Regions from separate parts of the Exiguobacterium sp. SH4S7 genome, predicted to be linked through region 4. Evidence: predicted binding sites of a transcription regulator. Region 4 holds the regulator's gene; each other region holds the start of a gene.
What was found. Region 4 encodes Rex, which represses fermentation and respiration genes when NADH is low (regulators of the CRP and FNR family bind a similar motif). Its sites were predicted from a motif close to TTGTGAAATATTTCACAA; they were not measured.
Positions count from the first base shown of each region.

Region 1: the regulator Rex is predicted to act here: its motif matches at 3,227-3,244, upstream of EVJ29_RS02925 (L-lactate dehydrogenase).
Region 2: the regulator Rex is predicted to act here: its motif matches at 1,754-1,771, upstream of EVJ29_RS11710 (DoxX family membrane protein).
Region 3: the regulator Rex is predicted to act here: its motif matches at 3,631-3,648, upstream of pflB (formate C-acetyltransferase).

Region 1 covers NZ_SJUT01000001.1:595,063-600,726, reverse strand. The annotation lists gene EVJ29_RS02935 (M42 family metallopeptidase) at 1-929, opposite strand, end outside; gene EVJ29_RS02930 (rhomboid family intramembrane serine protease) at 945-2,003, opposite strand; gene EVJ29_RS02925 (L-lactate dehydrogenase) at 2,152-3,108, opposite strand; gene EVJ29_RS02920 (DUF92 domain-containing protein) at 3,278-4,048, opposite strand; gene EVJ29_RS02915 (5-formyltetrahydrofolate cyclo-ligase) at 4,027-4,581, opposite strand; gene rpmG (50S ribosomal protein L33) at 4,638-4,802, opposite strand; gene EVJ29_RS02905 (1,4-alpha-glucan branching protein domain-containing protein) at 4,887-5,664, opposite strand, start outside.
Region 2 covers NZ_SJUT01000006.1:92,967-98,630, reverse strand. The annotation lists gene EVJ29_RS11720 (MFS transporter) at 1-807, shown strand, start outside; gene EVJ29_RS11715 (DUF3817 domain-containing protein) at 833-1,129, opposite strand; gene EVJ29_RS11710 (DoxX family membrane protein) at 1,212-1,715, opposite strand; gene EVJ29_RS11705 (pyridoxamine 5'-phosphate oxidase family protein) at 1,910-2,323, opposite strand; gene EVJ29_RS11700 (cold-shock protein) at 2,449-2,649, opposite strand; gene EVJ29_RS11695 (glycoside hydrolase family 55 protein) at 2,915-4,513, shown strand; gene EVJ29_RS11690 (flavodoxin domain-containing protein) at 4,477-4,983, opposite strand; gene EVJ29_RS11685 (glycoside hydrolase family 13 protein) at 5,087-5,664, opposite strand, start outside.
Region 3 covers NZ_SJUT01000005.1:71,636-77,299, forward strand. The annotation lists gene EVJ29_RS10490 (NAD(P)-dependent malic enzyme) at 1-484, shown strand, start outside; gene pflA (pyruvate formate-lyase-activating protein) at 525-1,241, opposite strand; gene pflB (formate C-acetyltransferase) at 1,298-3,544, opposite strand; gene EVJ29_RS10505 (hypothetical protein) at 3,905-4,327, shown strand; gene EVJ29_RS10510 (DEAD/DEAH box helicase) at 4,382-5,548, shown strand; gene EVJ29_RS10515 (hypothetical protein) at 5,545-5,664, shown strand, end outside.
Region 4 covers NZ_SJUT01000007.1:103,024-108,687, reverse strand. The annotation lists gene EVJ29_RS12985 (DUF2599 domain-containing protein) at 1-511, shown strand, start outside; gene EVJ29_RS12980 (hypothetical protein) at 892-1,299, opposite strand; gene EVJ29_RS12975 (ABC-F family ATP-binding cassette domain-containing protein) at 1,296-3,197, opposite strand; gene EVJ29_RS12970 (redox-sensing transcriptional repressor Rex) at 3,347-4,003, shown strand; gene EVJ29_RS12965 (twin-arginine translocase TatA/TatE family subunit) at 4,003-4,221, shown strand; gene tatC (twin-arginine translocase subunit TatC) at 4,225-5,013, shown strand; gene EVJ29_RS12955 (hypothetical protein) at 5,154-5,664, shown strand, end outside.

The DNA of each region.
Region 1 (5,664 bases), on a different contig from region 4:
CTCGACTCGATCCCAGGACCAATGAGCGCATGTCTTACGTCATAGCCGGCCCGGATCGCAGCTGATGCGTCCGAACCGTAGAACGGATAAATGTCGACTTTGAACGGAATGTCGTGGTCGCGGCAAAGCTTTGTGAACTGACGACGCAACTCGAGATCGTACGGTCCTGAAGAATCTTTGGCACAGATCGATACAGTGTACTCGTCCGAGTGTTGCCCGTCCCCGAGCGCCCCCATATCAACTGCGATGTACTCGTCAACTTCGTCCGGGATCCCGGCGTTCCCGCCAAAACCGACCTCTTCATAGTTCGAAATTAAATAGTAGACCGTATGTGGCAAGTCCGCTTTGACCAAGTCACGCGCCAAATCGAGCAGGATGGCGACCGACGCCTTGTCGTCAAGATGACGCGATTTAATATAACCCGTCTCCGTCTGTTTGAAACGGGGATCGAACGAGACGAAGTCCCCGACTTCGATTCCTAACGCTCGGACGTCGTCCGCCGTATGAACGTCGGCATCGAGACGTACTTCAATGTTCGCCGCCGTCCGCTCGGCACTGTTCGTGTCTTTATAGACGTGCACACTCGATTGATGGACGAGGATCGTCCCGTCCACTGCCTCGCCCGCTTCGCGATGGACGAGACAGTTCTCACCTTCGATCGCGGTCCAAGCGTAACCGCCGACTTGTGTCAGCCGCAAGCGTCCGCTCGGCAACACTTCCTTCACCATCGCACCGAGCGTATCGACGTGGGCGGTCAAAAGACGGGCCGGCCCGCTTTGTCCAGGAAACTTGGCCAACAATGCACCTTTTCTCAACCGGCTCGTCTCAACCCCGAGGTCCGTGAGCTCACGTTCGACGTAACTGACTGCTTCGTGCGTCATTCCAGAAGGACTCGGGATCTCTACTAATCGTTTTAACGTATCAATCATGTTGTTACTCCTTTGTCATCGATGATATCCGAGCCAGTATAGTGTCCCGGTCAATAAAACTGCCAGCGCCGTGAACAACAGGCGCCATTTTTTTGTCGTTTCATCAGGTAATCCGACCACGCCCGCCATCAAAAATCCACCGATGAGGCCCCCCGCATGGGCCGAGTGGTCCAAGCTGGCACCGAGGACGAAGGCGAGCCCTACGTTTAATCCTAACATAATAAACAGCGGTGGGCCGAGCGTCTTCATGAACAGCGAGCGGTCACGCAGTCCGAAATAGAGCAGTGCGCCGACGAGACCGAACAATGCGCCGGACGCCCCGGCCGAAATCGCCTCACTGAACGCGTAGGAGGCGGTCGACGCGATGACGCCCGCCAACAGATAGATCGTCAAGAACCTCGGTGACCCATACATGCGTTCGACGAGCGGGCCGAGCGACCAGAGCGCGAACATGTTGATCGCAAAATGAAACCAGCCGATATGAAGGAACATCGGTGTGACGAGGCGCCACCATTCGCCATCGTCGATGAGCGGATTGACTTTGGCGCCGAATCGGATGAGCGTGTTCGGATCGAGCGTCGAGCCGAGCGATTCGGCGAGCCACATGACGACAAACGTCAACATCATGAGCGCATAGACGAGTTGCGGTTCACCGAATGAGAATCGCTTCTTCAGTTCGGCTTTTCGCTGTTTATCGAGTGCGAGCGCGAGCGACCGAAACCGGGTCTCATCTTGTTCATCGCCACACGCGTGCCTGTCGAGTCTCACCTTGGCCGCGACTTGGAACGACAACGTCTCAAGTCGCTCCTCATCGACGAGAGGGTCGCCGTATATATGAACGTGAAGCTTCGCACGCCCGAGTCGTGCGAGTCGGAACGAGCTCATGACCGCCTCGATCTCGATCGCGACATGGTTTGCCCACGCCTTATCCGTCTTTATGTACAGGTGATAGAGGTCTCCAGCTTTCGTGTCGAACAATACCAGCGCGCGCGAAGGCTCGAGTATACCTTCGACCCGACCGCCCGCCTCGACCGCATGGTAAATGTCTTCCCAAAAACATCCCGGTTGCGTCAACTGAATCCCCTCCTTTCCTTCTGTCTTAATTGTAATCCAATTCGATCATGACGACAAAAGTTGGCGCTTTCTGAATCTGTCCGGCGTCCGTACCAACACATAAAAAACGTAGCCGGCATACGCCGACTACGTCTATATCGCGAATATATTATAAAACAGGTTGCATCGTTTTCAACAACACGTCTGCCGAATGGAGCATTTTCTGCTTCTCTTCTTCTGATAATTCGATTTCGACGACTTGACGCACGCCTTGGCGGTTGATGATTGCCGGCACACCGATATGAATATCGTTCAAGCCGTACTCTCCGTCCAAGTAGGCACCGACCGTGAGTAGCGTGTTCTCGTTACGGAGCACCGCTTTGACGAGACGAAGCAAGCCGAGACCGATCGCATAGTACGTCGCGCCTTTACGTTCGATGATGTGGTACGCAGCGTCACGAACGTTGACGTAGATGTCTTCAAGGTCTTCCCACGTATACTCGTCGTTCTCTTCGAGCAACTGTTCGACCGATTTGCCGTAAATCCGGGCGTTGCTCCACGCCGCGAACTCGGTATCGCCATGCTCACCCATGATGTAAGCGTGGCAGTTGCGCGGATCGACGTTGAAGTAATCACCTAGCATGTAGCGGAGGCGTGACGTATCGAGTACAGTCCCTGAACCGAAGACGCGATGTTTCGGAAGACCCGAGTATTTCCAAGCCAAGTGTGTCATGATATCGACCGGGTTTGATGCGAGGATGATGATACCGTCGAAGCCAGAAGCCATGATTTCAGTGATCATCGATTTCATGATTTTCGCATTTTTCTCAACGAGGTCGAGACGTGTCTCACCTGGTTTTTGAGGAGCGCCAGCCGTGATGACGACGATATCTGCAGCACCGCAGTCCGTGTAATCTCCAGCCCAGACGCGCATCGGTGACGAAGCGAACGAGACGCCGTGGTTCAAGTCCATCGCTTCGCCTTCTGCCTTCGCCTTGTTGATATCGATGATGACGAGTTCTTCACATAGGCTCGCTGTCGTCAATTGATACGCGAAGCTTGCACCGACCGCTCCGGCCCCGACGAGAGCGACCCGTGTTACTTTTGCATGATTTAATGTTTCCATGTTGTTTTTCCACCCTTCAAACAATCTGTTTCATGTTTTTGTTTTGTCTGTTACACCTAGATTGTAACATCATTCACAAACAGTCAATACAAGAGAAACCGTTTTCAGTTTGGCAATATTGTGACAAAATTCACATTCGTTTGAAACACCCTCATTCTCTGTACTACCCTTAGGCGAAAACAAGAAAACCAATCGCTGCCGCGGAGGCGATCGCCAAGAAATTAACGGCGTCGTTGCCGAGAAAGCGCCATCCAGATACATAGTCGGTCGCTTCACCGTGATGCAGCTTTTTCTCCGTCAGTTTTCGGCACGTCCGACAGCGATACTTACGTTGCACGGTCGCACCGAGCAACGTATCGACGACGCTGCCGCTCAGACCGAGCGCAATCAATAGAAATAGCGTGCCCATCGTTATGTTTAAGAACGGGAGCGATGACAAGACGATGATCGTCGCGCCGGCGACGGACATGAGCGTACCGAACGGTGACACACCACCGCTCGTCCCCGGTTCAACTTCACGCAATGTCAAAATAGAGCGCGGTCGGCGCGATGCGAGGACGCCGAACTCGGACCCCCACGTGTCACTCGTCGCCGCCGCGATTGAAACGACGTAAGCGAATAGCCACGCCTCGTTCGAAGTCATCGCCATTCCGACGGCGGTGAGCATAGCGATTCCTCCGTTCGCAAGCACTTGCACGAAGTCACGCGGTCCGGATTTTTCGACGATGTCATCGACCGACGCCTTGTCGCGGGCGCGATATTTTGAAGCGAGCGAGGACGTCGAAAAGAACACACCGAGCAAGTACAGCCCGAACCAGCCAAAACCAAACCCGATGACCGTCCCTGTCACGATCGTCAAGATCGCCCCAGAGAACGTCAACGACCGGAGACGATATCCGGCCAGTGCAACTAGACAAGTTACGAGGACGATTGAGAGCATCGAATCATTTCCCTTTCTGTCACGATCAGTTCGACAGGTATGTCGTGTGGTTCGATCGGTATTTCGTCGAGCACTTGTACGTCGTAGGCGAGCGCGATCGTCGCACCGCGATATGTCGCTAAGAAACGGTCGTAATAACCCCCGCCCCAACCGATCCGATATCCAGAACGGTCAAAGACACGGCCTGGGACGATACAGACATCGATGTCGAGGTCGGTTTCCGCGGTCGTCGGCTCGAGAATACCCATTACCCCCGGCTCGAGGTCGCTGAACGTCCTGATTTCGTGGAACGTGAGCCCCTGTTTCGTTACTTTCGGCACCAACACCGATTTTCCTGCTTTTAAAGCTGTATCGATGAGCGGACGCGTATTCACTTCAAGATCGAGTGACAATGTGAGTGCGACCGTATACGCTTGTTGCCACTCAGGGAGCGACGCCACGGTATGTAGGATCGCTTCATCACGCCCGTCACGATCGGTGAGCACGCGAATATTCACATGAACCGCTTTTCGGAGCTCTTGTTTAGCTGTCATTTGTTATTCCTCCTATCGAAAAAAAAGGCCGCCACATGAGTGACGGCCGGTCTCAATTATTTCACTTCGCGGTAAAGCGTGTGACGACGGAGACGTGGGTTGTATTTGCGCAATTCGAGGCGCTCTGGGTTGTTACGTTTGTTTTTCTTCGTGATGTACGTGCGATCGCCTGTTTCTGTGCAAGCTAGTGTGATTTTAACGCGCATATCTTTCACTCCCATCTTACTAATGTTGTATCAAGTGCTTTTGCTTTACAGTCTAAGCATACTCAATTATCCTACCAAGTTTTTTTTGAAAAAGCAAGGTTATTTCACGTTCTTTTTCAAACGTTTCTGCCCGTACGGTGACGCGTCGAGCGGTAGGCACGTTTTTACGTTATCGCCGATCACATACCGCGTCGCGAGCTCCTCGATCGAGAGCTGTTCACCGACATAAACCGTATCAGCTTCCGAGAGGACGCCGTTCTCAATGCGATGGATCGCATCGAACAGGCCACCGTGCCCGTGCGGGTTGCGGGTCGTTTCAAATGACAACATAGTTGAGTATAACGGAACATCTAGTGACTTCGCAAGTGAACGTGCCGCTGGAATCGTCATCCAATCAAAATGATGGACCGCTTTGAAGTTGACCATCGTCTGTAACTGTTGGACGAGTTTCACGTAGGCGACGTTCTGAGCAGCGATTTGGTTCATGACATGCTCTAGAAACGGACTCGTGAGTGGGACCCGGTACACGTGCACGCGATTGTGGCGCTCATATTCAGGCAATCCTTCACTGTGCGGCGTGAGGACGTAAACGGTCTCCCCGTCAGCCGCTCGTGCCTCGACTTCAGCGACGACGCGGTGACCGAGGTCGCCCACTATATTGCCTGTATATTCTGGCGTGAGGACGAGAATGACCTCACCTTCTTCGCCACGCTCCTGCGTCACATAATAGTCGTGTGGAGATAGGAACGTATCGATATCAATATCCACGTCGTCTAAGAACGGATAGACCGTGTAGTGCTCGTCTAGCAAGCGATCCGATAGCTTGCCTTCGTAGAGCGCCGTCTCGAGTTCGGCAAACAGACGGGTATGTTCGCGG
Region 2 (5,664 bases), on a different contig from region 4:
TTAGCCGGGGCGCTGTTCAAGCTATTACCGATTTCAGCGTTCTTGTTCAGCTCATCCCTCTTGTTCCTCATTGCCGCCCTGTTCGCCTCACGTCTCACATTCCAAGCGTATGAACATGCTTCCACCGATCAATCGACGTGGGACGACGTCCGCTCCGGTTTCCGCTATTTGAAACGCCAACGCGTGCTATGGACGCTGACGATTCTTGCGGCGTTCCTCAACTTCTTCTTCGTGGCTTCGGAAGTACTGTTCCCGATTGCCGCCTTGCAACAGATCGGGGTCAGCCCGCTCCAGTTCGGCTTTTTAGAAAGTATGTTCGCAGTCGGATTTTTAGTCGCCTCTCTTGCCCACGCGCTGCCGTTCTTTAAGATCAAGTATCGTCTAGCGACGGTCCGCACATCGCTTATCGTCATGAGTTGCCTCTTTATCGGCCCGGCCGTCCCGCTCTATTTTGACTTCTCGGTCACACCCGCCATCGTCTTCCTCACCGGATTCGCTTTGTTGAGCGGTTTCTTCATCATCCGCGTCAATATTCCCATCCAACTGTTTTTGCAGACGAACACGGAACCAAGCTACCTCGGTCGTGTCATGGGCGTCCTCGAATCGCTCGCGATGGGGATCACCCCGCTCGGTTTCGTGTCGTTCGGGTTATTGAGCGAATGGATGTCGGTCACGTCACTTTATGCGATTTGCATGGTATGCCTGCTTTCGATCACGCTGTTCGCGATGCATCGCATCCGTCACGATATCGCGGCTGAAAAAGCGACGGTACTGGCTGAAGTCGAAAGCGCGCCGACACATCAATGAACGAAAAAAAGACATCGAACGTTTTTCAGTTCGATGTCTTCTCTGTTGATGGAAGGACTCGTTTCTCTAACAAGAACGGTCCGAACGGGATGACCGAAGCCATGACCGCGAGGACTAACACTTTGAAGCCCCAGTTGAAGCGCCACGCCATGTAAACCGCTGCCGCCACGTAAGCGACGAACAGGAAACCATGGGCCGCACCGACGATGCTGACGGCTAGCGGCATGCCAGCCAAATACTTAAGCGGCATTGCGATCAACAATAAGAGCAGGAATGACATCCCCTCTGTATAGCCGAGCCATTTGAATCGAGTTGCGTTCATATCCGTTCTCCTTTTTAATCGATGCTACGTTCATCGTAGCCGATAGAGGTGAAGTTTGTCACAGGAGAACGTTAGAAAGTCGTTAGGCTATTTGACGATTTGGTGAACGATGCGCAATTTTCGTTTCGACGAAGCGGCGGAGGAACAAACCATCGACGCCGATTTTGCCTGCGTTGTAGCCCGCGACGAGAATCAAGACCGATACGATCAACATCGTCGGGTTCGTGCTGACCGTCCCTGACAATAAGAACGCCATGTTCATGACGAGTCCGAAGAAAGCCGCGCTGCGTGTGAGGGCACCAAGCAAGAGACCGAGACCGACCAAGAACTCACCATACGGAATTAAGATATCGAAAAGTGCTGCGTTTGGGATTGCGAAGTTTTCAAGGAATGTTGCCCACCATCCGGCGACCGCCGGGTGATCTCCCGTCGCGAGTGAAGCTGCGTTTTGAAGGTAACCGCCTGATCCGAAGCCGCCCGTGATTTTACCCCATCCGGCTGTGAGCCATTGATAGCCGAGCCAGATCCGTAACACCGTCAAGATGCCGGTTGCGATGTTGTGGTTTTGCCAAAACTTTGTGAACATGATAATTCCTCCTTTTGAATGGTTGAATGATGGCTTATATGTGATTACATTCACAATATATCACCCATGTTCATGTTTTCACATAGCTTGAGACAATAGTTCACGTTTCGTTCATATGTGTGTCACAGGTCAGTCACTTTTTGGAAATTACACCAAAAAAAGCAACGTCTGCTCGAGACATTGCTTCCACTGATTTAAAGATCAACTTGTTGTGGCGGTTGGCCTTTTTTATTCATCACACGCATCGATTGCGGTGAGATTTTTAAAATGACGAGTTTTGGATCATCCGGGCCGTCGAACCAGCCCTCAAGTTTTTCGTTCCACACTTTTTCTTTCATCGACTCGTCATCAGACACCGACGTCTCTCCTAAAATCTCTAGATACGTGTCGCCGACCCCGTCCCCGTCGTAGCCGATCAAGACGTGCGTATATGGATTGTTCTTCAACTCATCGACTTTATCCGTATCTTTCGAGGTTGCCGTATAGAGTGTCAGACCGTCATGGAAAAACGTCATGTATCGGCTGTGCGGCTTCCCTTTATATACCGTGGCCATCGTTCCCACGTTGCTTGCATCTAGAATTTGTTGTGCCGTTGTTTTAGCATTCATTTTTAAAGCCCCCTTATCATAGTCACTCGTATAATCATTCCCTTGCGGCACTTGATTAAACACGAAGACACGAAAAAACCTGCTCGCCGAAGCGAGCAGGTTATAAAATTCCTTAGAAAGGAAGATTAGATTTTTTCAACGTTAGAAGCTTGTGGGCCACGAGCTCCGTCAGTGATTTCGAAAGTTACTGCTTGGCCTTCTTCAAGTGTCTTGAAGCCGTCGCCTTGGATTGCTGAGAAGTGTACGAATACGTCGTCTCCGCCTTCCATTTCGATGAAGCCGTAACCTTTTTCTGAGTTAAACCATTTTACTTTACCTGTGTTCATAATGAACCCTCCTGAAATAAACGCTGTGCGTTCTAGTAGTGCCTTACTAGAAAAAACTGACCAAAAAAAAGCACAAAACTTGTTGGATTATCTTTCATGAAAAATAATCCCAAGCGATTGTGAATTATGTTTCCAGCTATTCTTAATTAAGCACATATGTAATATACCATGGATAAATGCTTCTGTCTACTAAATACTTCGGTTTGCTAAAAATAATTTCAAAACGGGTACATCACATGTAGTGAACGTTAGGAGGACGACTCATATGATGAATCAAATTGACCGCACGCATATCGCTGCCACCATCGCCCGTCACGCGGCCTGGTCGACAGATGAGCTATTGACGGAGACGCTCGCTTGGCATCAAGCGACGCGACACGACCATTATCCTGACCAATCGAAGTCGTACCGCTCCCACTTGCCGATGACGGAACGAATCACACCGGTGACGAGTGCACTCCCGCTCGAGGTCGTCGACGATCTCATCCGGCCCGTCTGGATGCGTCGTCTCGACGCGGAACATTTGAATTTACTGCAGACGACACGCCATCACGTCGACGTGACCGATTACGGGGCCGTCGGGGACGGCAAGACGGATTGCACGCTCGCATTCCGGCTCGCGCTTCGGTCGAACCGCCACGTCCACGTGCCGGCCGGTGTCTATATCGTCCGTGGCGTCCGGATCCCCTCGAACTGCGTGCTCGAAGGTGCGGGACAGCAGGACACGGTATTACGCTTGGCCGACGGCACACCGAAGCATCGCCGGCTGCTGCGAAATGCGACACCGTTTTATGGGAACCATCACATCGAGGTCGCCCATCTGACGCTCGACTGGAACGTCGAGCGCCTTGGCGACGTCGATCGGACGTCGAGTGGAGACACGGCTTCGAGCGCGTTGACATTCGCCCACGTCAAATTCGCCTGGGTCCATCACGTCACCGCCAAAGGTGCCGGGCTGCACGCGTTCGATATCACCGCCCCTCACTACCATTACCTCGGGGACGGGTTGCGTGCCAAAAAAGGCAGCCGCTACATCTGGCTCGACCGCTGCGAGGCGACGAATTATGGGGACGACGGCATCACGACGCATCATAGCGACGCCATCTACATCACGAACTGCTACTGTCATCACCCGCACGGACGTACGCACGCCCACGGCTTCTCCAATTCAAACGGCATCGAGGTCGATGACGGTTCGCGTCACGTCGTGCTCGTCAACAATATGACGGAAGGTTGTTTTGGAGGCGTCGAGGTGAAAGCCCACGGTACGTCCTCGGCCGCCCATGACGTCCATATTTTTGGGCACGTCTCGTATCGTGATAACCGGTCCTTCAATTTTCGCCACATCGGGCACCACTTAGCCGACGATCCCGAGTCGAAGACGGCGCGGTTCATCTCAGGGACGAATTTACTATCGATTGAACCGGTACGCTCGAAGCTATACGCCAAGTCGTCGCCCCGTAGCCTCGTCATATCGGCGTATCAAGACGTATTGATCCATGGCTTTACGGCCATCGGTGACCCGTCCTATGATTATACAGGACATCCAGCGCTCGCCGTCCAGTATAAGTCTCGGAACGTTCAATTAAAACGGATCGCCACAAGCGGGTTCGTTTCCAGCCGCGCCGACATCGAACTGTTCGGCGGCGACAACCGGACCGATCACGTCACAATCGAAGATGTCACGTGCCGGAATTCGGCCCCGATCTCTGTAAAGATCGGCGGACAGCTCGCTAACGTCGTGCTAAAACACATCGAAGGCGAACAAAAAAGTGGAGATGTCCTCATCTCCACGAGTAGCCCGGTCGAAGCGCACGACTTATTCGCTTATGGTTTCTCAGATCGGGTGCGAAGTGACGCTTGAGCCGACTCGACGAGCTCATTCAACCGTGCTTCGTCCAAATTGAGCGAACTGACCGTCTGTTTGGCCATCATCCGGACGATGGCTTTGTCGAGGAAGCCCATCCGCTCAAAGTCATAGCCGCTGCCGACGACTTCGACGAAGTAGGCGTGTGCTCGTAAATGTTCCCCGTACGCGCCTTCGAGCTCACGTTGCCGCTCCGCCGCGGTCGGCGTGCCGGCGCACAAGTACAATCCGAGCGGACGTTCGAGCAATTGGACTTCGTTTTGCTTCAACCAGTCGGTCAGCTCGTCTTGGACTTTCCCCATCCGGATCGATCCCCCGACGATGACGTGGTCGACCGTTGCCCAATCGACGTCTGGCTCATCGACCAAGTTTTGAACGTGGACGTTTCCGGACAACCGTGCGGCCAAAAGATGGGCGACTTTCTCGCTCGTACCATATCGTGACGTATACGCAATCAACGTCTTCATCTCGTTTCCCCCTTATTAAGTCAGAGTCTACTCTTCCTATTCCCGAATGGTTTGGAGAATACTATACGCTTGAAAAAAACTCGCCGCTTGGGCGAGTTTTTTGTCATAGTTTGTACACTTGTGCCTCGTACGGACGAAGCGTGAACGGTTCGATCGGCTCCATATTGCCGATGACACGGTCTTTGACGTCATACGGCAACGTCCGTTCTTGTGTTTCAGCTGAGAAGTTGCACAGTACGAGCCACGTCTCTCCTTCGAGCGTCCGCGTGAACGCGTAGACGGCTTCGTCTTCCGGGAGCAACAGCTCATACTTCCCGTAGACGACGACCGGATTCTGTTTCCGTAGCGCGATCAACTGACGGTAGTAATGGAAGAGTGAATTCGGATCAAGACGTGCCGCTTCCGCGTTCACGTCGACATAGTTCGGATTGACATCGATCCACGGCGTACCGGTCGTGAACCCACCTTGCGCGTCAGCCGACCACTGGACCGGCGTCCGCGAATTGTCGCGTCCGCGGGCGTGGATGCCGCGGAAAATCTCCTCGTGCGTCAACAAATCGTTCGATGTGTAATCGCGATACGCGTTGAGCGTCTCGATGTCACGGTACTTGTCGATCGAGTCGAACGCGACGTTCGTCATGCCGAACTCTTCGCCTTGATAAATGTACGGCGTCCCTTTCA
Region 3 (5,664 bases), on a different contig from region 4:
ACTCTCAGACGTGCTCGAGGGGGCCGACGTCTTCATCGGTGTCTCGGCCGCAGGCGCCGTCACCGAGGACATGGTCCGCTCGATGGCCACAGATTCGATCATCTTCGCCCTCGCGAACCCGGTGCCGGAGATTATGCCGGATCTCGCGACTTCCGCTGATGCCCGCATCGTCGCGACCGGTCGCTCGGACTTCGCCAACCAAGTGAACAACGTCCTCGCCTTCCCCGGTATTTTCCGTGGGGCGCTCGACGTCCGGGCGTCAGAGATCAACGAAGAGATGAAAGAAGCGGCCGTCCATGCGATCGCCGACTTGTTGACAGAGGACGACCTCGCGAACGGCATCGTCATCCCGAGCCCGTTCGACGAGCGGGTCGCACCGGCCGTCGCGATCGCCGTCGCGAAGACTGCTGTCGAGACCGGTGTCGCCAACCGTCCGCTCGACGAGGACGCCATTCGCCGCCACGTACGTGATAAGCGGCTATAACACGAAAAATTGCGCAGACCATAACGGTCTGCGCAGTTTTTTAGACTGTACCTTGTAAGATCCCTTCCGCCCACTCGACTTCTTCCGTCGTCGGTGGTTTGATGCCTTTTAACGGATAGTCGAGGCCGAGCGCCTCCCATTTATAGACGCCCATCTCGTGATACGGCAAGATTTCGACTTTCTCGACGTGGTCGAGTTTTTGAATGAACGCCGCCGTGCGCCGGAGCGCCCCTTCATCAAGCGTCCATTCCGGGACAAGGACGTGGCGAATCCACATTTTCGTTCCGCGCTCGGATAAGTGTTCAGCAAGCGCGAGCGTGTTGGCGTTGCTCCGTCCTGTCAGTTTCTTGCACATGTCGTCATCGATATGTTTAATATCGAGCAAGACGAGGTCGGTGTGGTCTAAGATGGCGTCAAGGTTAGGGGGACGGAGTGCACCCGACGTATCGAGCGTCGTGTGGAGCCCGTGTTTTTTCGCTTCACGCAACAGCGCTTCTAAAAACTCTGGTTGTGCGAGCGGATCGCCCCCTGAAATTGTGATGCCGCCTTTTGATGCTTCCATGAACGGACGATAGCTGAGCGCTTCTTGAATGACGTCCTCGGCCGAACGATGGTTATTCTTTTTAAAATCCCACGTATCAGCGTTGTGGCAATACAAGCAGCGAAGCGCACAACCTTGCAAAAAGACGATAAAACGAATTCCCGGGCCGTCAACGGTTCCAAACGATTCGACCGAGTGTACATATCCCATTGTCATCGAGATGACCTCCTAACGAATGAGCGGCCTTCAAGCGAAGGCCGCCAAGCCTTTACTTACAATGAACCGTGGAACGTCCGGTTGATGACGTCGATCTGTTGCTCGCGTGTCAACTTGATGAAGTTGACGGCGTAACCTGATACGCGGATCGTGAGCTGCGGATACTCTTCTGGATGTTCCATGGCGTCGAGCAACGTCTCACGGTTGAAGACGTTGACGTTCAAGTGGTGACCTTTGTGCTCGCCACCCATATAGCCGTCAAGAAGTGCCGCCAAGTTAAGTTCACGTGCGACGTCTTCTTTACCGAGTGCTTTCGGTACGATCGAGAACGTGTATGAGATACCGTCTTGCGCGTGTTCGAACGGAAGTTTAGCGACTGACGAGAGCGACGCTGCCGCTCCTTTCGTATCGCGGCCGTGCATCGGGTTCGCACCCGGTGCGAACGGCTCACCAGCACGACGGCCGTCCGGTGTATTACCTGTTTTCTTGCCGTAGACGACGTTCGACGTGATCGTCAAGACCGATTGCGTATGAAGCGCGTCGCGATACGTTTTGTGTTTCCGGACTTTTTCCATGAACAATTCTACGAGTTCGACAGCAATCGCGTCGACACGGTCATCGTTGTTTCCGAATTTCGGGAAGTCGCCTTCTGTTTCAAAGTCGACAGCGATGCCGAATTCATTCCGGACCGGTTTGACCGTCGCATATTTGATTGCTGACAAGCTGTCCGCCGTCACCGAAAGGCCAGCGATACCACAAGCCATCGTCCGTAAGATTTCAGGGTCGTGGAGCGCCATTTCAATCCGTTCGTACGCATATTTATCATGCATGAAGTGAATGACGTTGAGTGTGTTGACGTAAAGCTCCGCGAGCCAGTCGAGCGTCCGGTCGAAGTCAGCGTACACTTTGTCGTACGTGAGGACGTCTTCTGTGTTCATGTCCCAAGCCGGAGCGATTTGTTCGCCGCTCTTCTCATCGCGTCCACCGTTCATGCTGTAGAGGAGTGCTTTCGCCATATTGGCACGGGCACCGAAGAACTGCATCTGTTTGCCGATTTTCATCGGTGACACACAGCAGGCGATGCCGTAATCGTCACCAAACTCTGGAAGCATGAGGTCGTCGTTCTCGTATTGGATCGCCGACGTCTCAATTGACATCTTCGCGCAATATTGTTTGAATCCTTCCGGTAATTTCGTCGACCAAAGCACCGTCAAGTTCGGTTCTGGTGCCGGGCCGAGGTTTGTGAGCGAGTGAAGGAAACGGAACGAGCTCTTCGTGACGTTCGAACGGCCATCCTCACTCATCCCACCGATTGATTCCGTGACCCACGTTGGATCTCCAGAGAACAATTCGTTATAGTCAGGCGTCCGCAAGAATTTGACGATGCGGAGTTTCATGATGAAGTGATCGACGATTTCTTGGACGTCTGACTCTGTCAAACGGCCTGCCGCCATGTCACGCTCAGCGTACACGTCAAGGAATGTCGATACGCGTCCGAGAGACATCGCCGCACCGTTTTGTTCTTTGACAGCTGCAAGGTAAGCGAGATATACCCATTGATAGGCTTCTTGCGTCGTTTCAGCCGGGCGACCGAGGTCGAATCCGTAAGCAGCGCCGAGTTGTTTCAATTCTTGAAGGGCACGAAGCTGTTCAGACATCTCTTCCCGCGTCCGAATGTCTGCTTCCGAGAGGAAACCGCCATTGTTCGCCAAATCTTTTTTACGCTCGGCAATCAAGAAATCTAAACCGTACAAGGCAACGCGACGGTAGTCACCGATGATCCGGCCACGTCCGTATGCGTCTGGGAGACCTGTGATGATCCCTGACTTACGTGCCGCCCGCATCTCTGGTGTGTAGGCATCGAAAACACCTTGGTTGTGTGTTTTACGAATGTCTGAATAGATTTTTGTGATTTCAGGATTTGGTTCGAAGCCGTATGACTCGAGCGCGGCGTCGACCATGCGAATGCCGCCGTTCGGATGAATCGAGCGTTTGAACGGTTCGTCCGTTTGGACACCGACGACTTTTTCAAGGTCTTTATTTAAGTACCCAGGTCCGTGTGAGATGATTGTCGACGGCGTGTTTTGATCGACATCCCAAACGCCCCCGCGTTCCCGTTCTTCTTTCGTCAATTCCATCACTTGTCCCCAAAGACGATTCGTCGCCTCTGTCGGTCCGACTAAGAAACGGTCATCCCCTGTATACTCGTGGCGGTTCAAGCGGATAAATTCACCGACATTCACTTCGTTCGTCCACTGTCCAGGAACAAATCCTGACCAGGCTGATTTAATTTCAGTTGCCATTATGGTCACTCCTCATAGTTGAGATAACTGCCTGATTCCTTATAATATGAGTGTACGTGAAAACGTGAACAATATGTTTTACATTCTTGTGAAAGTTGTAACAATCTCATGAACATTGGTGTTACGCCGTTTTTGTAAGCGCTATTTTATCTGTTATAGTAGTTTTTCAACTTACATAGAAACAGACGAATCCCTATTCGTTCACGTTCTTGTGAATTCTGTATTATCTTTAAGTAGTTGTGAAAAATCATACAGTTTTTGTAGTGACTTAACTCACAGGTTCGGGATAGAACTTGAATTTTTGCCTTATATCGAGCACAATGGAAGCAGAACATTGTAGAAGAGGAAGGGGTTCTTCCCATGACGTATGAACCATTAACAGCCGAGCATAACTTAAAAGCCGGTGACCGCATCTCCCTTAAAGTCGAAGAGGCTGGAGACAAGCGCGACGGATTTATCACAGAATTTGAAGAAAAAGGCTTTTGGATTCGCTTTGATGACGATATCGAGAATGAGGATTTCATCGATTTCCGTGACCATTTAATGGTCGCACTCGTGTCGCGCCCAATCGACGTCGCGACGACGTATCCAGAACTAAACGCCTATGCAAAATTGCTTAAGGAATTGGAATACCGCGTGTATCAAGGCTTCACGGTCGAAGGTGTCGAAGCCTCGCCTGAGCACATCGACGTGCACATCAAACTCGTCGAGGACGGGCAAGTGTACACACAGACACTCCGTTCATCGATTGACCAAGACACTGAACATGTTCGCTATATTTGAACCAGGGAGCGCTTATGCTTCCTTTGTTTTTGCCCAACGATAAGGAGAACTGATATGAACTTTACAAAACCATTCATTAACGAAGCCTGGGAACGCCTTGGCTTTAACGAACCGATGCCGGTCCAAGCGGAAGCGTTCCCGCCCCTTTTAGAAGGAAAAGACGTCACAATCGAAGCACCAACAGGGACAGGTAAGACACTCGCTTATCTTTTACCCGCTATTGAAAAAATCGATGCCTCGAACGACCGGATCCAAGTCGTCATCGTCGCACCGACGCGCGAACTCGTCATGCAGATCCAAACGGTGGCGCAACGTTTCACCGAAAAAGGTGACGTCCGGATTGCCTCGTTCATCGGCGGCGTCGAACTGAAGCGCCAAATCGATCGCTTGAAGAAAAAACCGCATTTGATCGTCGGGACACCAGGACGTCTCGTTGAATTGATCGAGAAGAAAAAACTTAAACTGCACGAAACGCATACGATCGTGCTCGATGAAGCCGATCAAATCATCGACAGCGGATTGACGGAAGCGGCTGAGCGCATCATCAACCATACGGCGCACGAGCATCAAATCTCACTCGTTTCGGCGACGTTGACGGATACGCTCCAAGCCTGGGCTGCCCCGTTCTTGAAAGAACCGGTTCACGTGAAGGTCGAACGGACTGTCAGTGCTCAAGTGACGTACGGCTATATGTTGACGACACGTCGCTATAAGCCAGAATTGCTTCGTCGCCTATCACACGTCGACGGTGTCAAAGTGCTCGCCTTCATCAACAACCGCTCGTTCTTACCGCCGCTCAAAGGTGAGCTCGATAAGATGAAAGTGAACTACCGTATGCTCGATAGCTTGAAAGGGAAACGTGCCCGCGTCGAGACGCTCCGCGAATTCCGTAAAGGCGAATATCCGCTCCTCATCACGACGGGTCTCGCAGCGCGCGGACTCGACATCGATGAAGTGACGCACGTCGTCCATTTCGATTTACCTGAATCGACCGATGACTTCATCCACCGCTCAGGACGGACCGCTCGCGGTAGCGCGGCCGGGACGGTCCTGTCGATCGTGACACCGGAAGATTTGACGCACTTGAAATCGTTCGCCCGCCAGCTCGGTGTCGAATTGAAAGAGCTTGAGATTTACCGTGGCGAAGTCATCGAGAAACGGATCGAAGACAAACCGCCGGTCGTCAAACGTCCTGCAGACAAGCGAGGACCACGGCGATGAAAAAAGACCGGAAAGTAATTCCCTTCCCTTTGCTCGTCGAAGAGTCCGAATTGCTGGCCGAACTGAAAAAGTTATACGAGCAAGCGGCACTCGCACGCAGCACGCAGTGGACGAAC
Region 4 (5,664 bases):
GAATGAAAAAGGTGAGGTAGAGGTCTTCATTGGCTCCCCTTGGGCGAAAGACAGTAATGGAAACGAAGTCGAAACATATTATGAGATTAAAGACCAACAGTTGATCCAACATATTGATTATGAAGGAACGGATTATCCTTTAGTCGCTGATCCATTGTTCTGCTCGGATACAATCGATAATACAGCGTCGAAGTATACGGACTCTAATACTTTTTCTGTATATCCACGGACATGTGCACGAACGTATATTACAGCTAGCTATACTTTGGGTGGCGCATTATTAGGCGTTTTTGGGTCAACTGCCATCGGAAAACAGATGTGGTCTGAAGTTGTAGCAGACGCTTCGTATCAAGCGACAAGTACGGCAAACCGCCCGAAGCTCAAAGATCAATTTATCTGTCATGCAGTTAACCCGACTACGATTTGGAAATCATCTTGGAATCTAGATACGAATCGACCGGATGTTTCATTGTTGGATACGTATAAAGCACTTTGTAATCCAGACTATTAAAGGCGAGGTAAACTATGAACATTCAATACTTTGAACCAGATTCGTTATTTTTCATTGTAATCGCGTTGCTAATCCTCTATCCAATCCTTCTTTTAGTAGGGGTGACTACGAGTAAAACAAATCTTATTGGAAAGATTATTTACGGTATTTCAGCATTCTTTTATGCTTACGTGATTTGGTATAGCTACAGCCTAGGCATTTACTTAGACGAGATGTCTGATCCGGCACAAGATGAAGTCATCTTTGGTAGTATAGGATATTTCCATTTAATTTTGTTGGCATTCCCCTACATCTTTTTAACGATGGGTTTTACGTTCAAACAGCATACTCGATCATAATAAAAGAGCGCCTTCCGCTATACGCGGATTGGCGCTCTTTCGTCAGTTTTTCGGTTGTCGATAATTATTTCGATACCACATATTCACCCGGCTCACGACGTAGACGATAAACGCGAGCACCCACATGAACAGCGTCTCTCGATAAAAGTGGCCCCAGACCGAGCCAGGCGCATAAAAGCTATGCACCGTGACATCGATCGGCCAAATGACAAGCCGGATGAACAACGTGCTCATAAGCAAGCCGCTGAAGAGGCTGATGATGATACCGGACCATGTTTGGATGATAAACCCGACGACAATCGGCAGGAAGTAAAATAAAATGATCGGGACGTTCGTCGCCTCGCCGCGGATGAGTTCCGAGATATACTCGGTCCCACTCGGCACGATGTAGACGAACCCGGTCAGGAACGCATGCATCCAATCGATCCGCATGGCACGGGAACGCATCATGAATGGAGTTCCTCCCATTCTGTGAACAGTTCCGTGATCGACTCTTTCGTCGCGTCGGACTCGGTCGACAGCTCTTGGGCGCGGGCGAAGTCGTTGAACACGTCCGGTTCGCATAACAGCTGCTCGATTTCTTCAAGCCGAGCTTCGTGGCGCTCGATTGTCAGCTCGATCTCTTCGACCCGCTGTTTCAACCGGCGTTCTTCGCGCTGCTGTTCCTTGTCGGCGCGCTGCTTCTTGACGACGACTTGTTTCGTCTCCTCGCGGGCGAGCCGGGCAAGGTCCTCGAGCTCTTCTTTCTTCTCGACGTAATACGAGTAGTCGCCGAGGTACTCATCGATGCCGTTCGGCGTGATCTCTAAGACACGCGTCGCGAGCCGGTCGATGAAGTAACGGTCGTGGGAGACGAACAAGATCGTCCCGGGATAGTCGACGAGCGCGTTCTCGAGGATCATCTTCGAGTCGAGGTCCAAGTGGTTCGTCGGCTCATCCAAGACGAGCAAGTTCGGTTGCTCGAGCTTGAGCTTGGCGAGCGTCAGCCGGGCCCGTTCGCCGCCGGATAGTTCTTGGACGCGTTTCATGACGTCGTCCCCGCTGAACAAGAACTGGCCGAGCAGACTGCGGACTTCTTGCTCGCGCATGAGCGGCCAGTCGTTCCAAATCTCGTCGATGACGCGGTTCGCGTCCGACAAGTTCTGTTGTTCCTGGTCGTAGTAGCCGATTTCGACGCCGGTACCGTAGCGGATGTCACCGGTGAGCGGTGGTTGTTGTTTCGTCAACACTTTGAGGAGCGTCGATTTGCCGACTCCGTTCGGGCCGACGAGGGCGACCGACTCGCCGCGTTGCAGTTGGAAACGCAAGTGTTGTGCGATCGGTTCTTCGTAGCCGATGGCGAGGTCGCTGCCGCTCAACACATCGTTCCCGCTTTGGCGTTTGATCGAGAACGACAACACCGCGCTTCGTTCGTCACCGTCCGGCACGTCCATGCGGTCGATCTTCTCGAGCCGCTTGCGGACGCTTTGGGCGCGTTTCGTCGTCGTCGCCCGGGCGATGTTCCGTTGGATGAAGTCTTGCATCTTGGCGATCTCTTCTTGTTGCGACTCGAACTGTTTCTTCTCTTGCTCGTAAAGCGCGGCCTTCTGCTCGAGGAATTTCGTATAGTTCCCGACGAAGCGGCGGCTGCGGTTGCGTGACAGCTCGTAGACGACCGAGACGACGCGGTCGAGGAAGTAACGGTCATGGGAGACGATGAGGACGGCACCTTTATAGCCGCTCAAATATTTCTCGAGCCAGCTGAGCGTCTCGATGTCCAAATGGTTCGTCGGCTCATCCAAGATGAGCAGGTCCGGGCTTTGCAGGAGCATCTTCGCTAAGGCAAGACGTGTCCGCTGTCCCCCTGAGAGCGTATCGATCCGACGTTCGAAGTCGTCCGGGTAAAACCGCATCCCGTGCAAGATCGAGCGGATTGTCGCTTCATACTGATAGCCGCCGCGGTCTTTGAACGTGTGTTGCTCCTCGTCATACGCCGCAAGCAGACGCTCGTAGGCGGCCGGGTCGTTCAAGATCCGCTCCGAGCCCATGTCTTGCTCCATCTGGCGGAGCGTCTTCTCTTGTTCGATCAAGTCGGTGAAGACGGTGAGCATCTCGTTCCACATCGTCTCGTTCGATTCTAATCCTGAGTCTTGGGCGAGATAGCCGATCGTCACGTCTTTTGGCTTCATGATGTCGCCCGAGTCATAGTTGTACTCGCCGGCGATGACTTTTAACAGCGTCGACTTGCCGGCGCCGTTGCGGCCGACGAGGGCGACGCGTTCGCCTTCTTGGATTTCTAGTTTGACATTCTCTAAAATCGGCTCGACGCCGAACGATTTGGATAAGTTGTTGACTTGCAGTAGGATCAAGTGAAAAAACCCCTTTCTCTCTGTTTAGTATACTTTATTTCTTCCCCTTTTCAGGTATATTCATTGAGTGCTTATGTGAATTCGTTTACAATCAAGGTGTATGAAATCAGATTCGTTTGAAACGCGTCGTAAAAAGGAGGCTCTTTCCGTTGAGTCAAAACGAACCAAAGATTCCGCAAGCGACAGCCAAACGGTTGCCACTATACTATCGGTTTATCCAAAGCCTACATTCGTCAGGGAAACAGCGTGTCTCTTCTGCTGAACTGAGCGAGGCGGTCAAGGTCGATTCGGCAACGATTCGCCGTGACTTCTCATACTTCGGTGCGCTCGGTAAAAAGGGATATGGCTATAACGTACAGTATCTGTTAGAATTTTTCCGTAAGACGCTGAATCAAGACGAGATCACGAACGTCGCCTTGGTCGGGGTCGGTCATCTCGGGACAGCGTTCGTCAACTATAACTTCCTTAAAAACAATAACACACATATCGTCGTCGGGTTCGACGCAGACGAGACAAAAGTCGGCACGACGATGTCAGGTGTCCCGATTCATCACGTCGATGAGATGGAACAGATTATGAAGCAAAACAAAATCGATGTCGCCATCCTCACGGTCCCGTCTGCCTACGCGCAACCGGTCGCCGATGATTTGGTCCGCTATGGCGTTCGAGGGATCTTGAACTTCACGCCGGCGCGATTGACTGTACCGGACACGGTCCGCGTCCATCATATCGACTTGTCGATCGAACTCCAGTCGCTCATTTACTTTATGCAACACTATCCATCCGCTGAGGGGGTCCATCAATAATGGAATTTCTACAATCATCACTCGTCGTCGGTATCCCAGGTGGCGTCAGTATTTTCGTCATCGCCATCATCGCGCTCATCCTCTTCGGGCCGAAGAAATTGCCAGAGTTCGGCCGGGCAGCGGGGCAGACGCTCCGTGAGTTCAAAAATGCCACGAACGGTATGATGAAAGAGCACGATGAGACCGACAAGAAAGAAATTGAGAAGAAAGAGCAGTAAGCCATGAGCCATCAACCTGATCAAGAACGGGCACTGTCCGATCACTTGACAGAGCTGCGGAGACGACTGATGCTGTCGGCATTTGTCGTCTTTGCCTTCTTTCTGATCGCTTTGCCGAGTGTCAAATACGTGCTCGCCTATCTGCAGGCGGACCTCGTCGAACGAGGGCTCGAGCTGAACGCCTTTGGGGTCGCGGACCCGCTCATGATTTACTTGAACTTGGCGCTCGTCATCGGGCTCGTCGCATCGGGTCCATTTCTACTGTATCAACTGTGGGCGTTCGTCGCACCTGGTCTGCATCCGAATGAACGAAAATGGACGCTCGCCTATATCCCGGTCATCTTTATCTTGTTCCTCATCGGTCTCGCATTCGCCTACTATTGGTTGTTCCCGCTCGTCCTCGATATCTCGACGGACCTCGGGCAAGACCTCGGTCTGACGCAAATCATCGGGGCGACGAACTATTTCACGTTCCTGTTGCAACTGACGATCCCGTTTGGACTGTTGTTCCAACTTCCGGTCGTGACGATGTTCTTGACGCGCATCGGTGTCGTGACGCCGTACTTCCTCTCAAAAATTCGGAAGTACGCCTACTTCGCCTTGTTCGTCATCGCGGCATTCATCACGCCGCCGGATTTGACGTCGCACCTCATGGTGTCGCTGCCGCTCTTCTTCTTATATGAGATCAGCTTATCGATCTCGCGTGTGACGTACCGCGGTGTGCTCCGACGTGAGAAAGAGGCGATGGTGAAAGAACAGATGGATTTGATGAAGCAAATGAATGAGAAGTGAACACTACGTCATGTGACGTGGTGTTTTTTTTAATTTTAGGGCTATTAAATTTTGAAAAAACAACTTAAAATTAGGAAGGTTGAATTAAAAATGGATTATTTTTGAAAGTTATGTATTCATAAACAGAAATGAGGAGAACGATGAACAAATGGTTATGGAGCATACTCGTTGTGCTCGTCATGGTGGCAGCGCCCGGATTAGACGTTCGGGCAGAGGGTTATGCCAAGCCTGAAGTCATTCCGGCAGGAGAAGTGGTAGGAAATAGTGAATATGTGTGGCGCTCAGGAGATCCTGAGACGCTCGTCCATGTGAAGACCGGTGAAGTCTATACATTACCGATTCGAGTGTCCGTCTTGCACAACATTCACGCAGTCGGGGACGGTCGATTTATTTTGGAAGGGTGGCAACAATGGATGGTATGGGATATCCATACCGATTCAGGTTCAAGCTTTCCGATTGAGCCGGGAAGCGGTCTGGATGCAGTCGTTGCGATCAATCAGTCGGCGGAAACAGTTTTATGGACCGACGACAAAAAATATGTCACCACGTCGATGGCAGGGGACATCCTCGGGTCGATCACTAAAGAGAGTATGTATGAAGCATACGGACTGCTCGACGACGGAAATGTCCTCGCATTCGTGGATGGCCAAA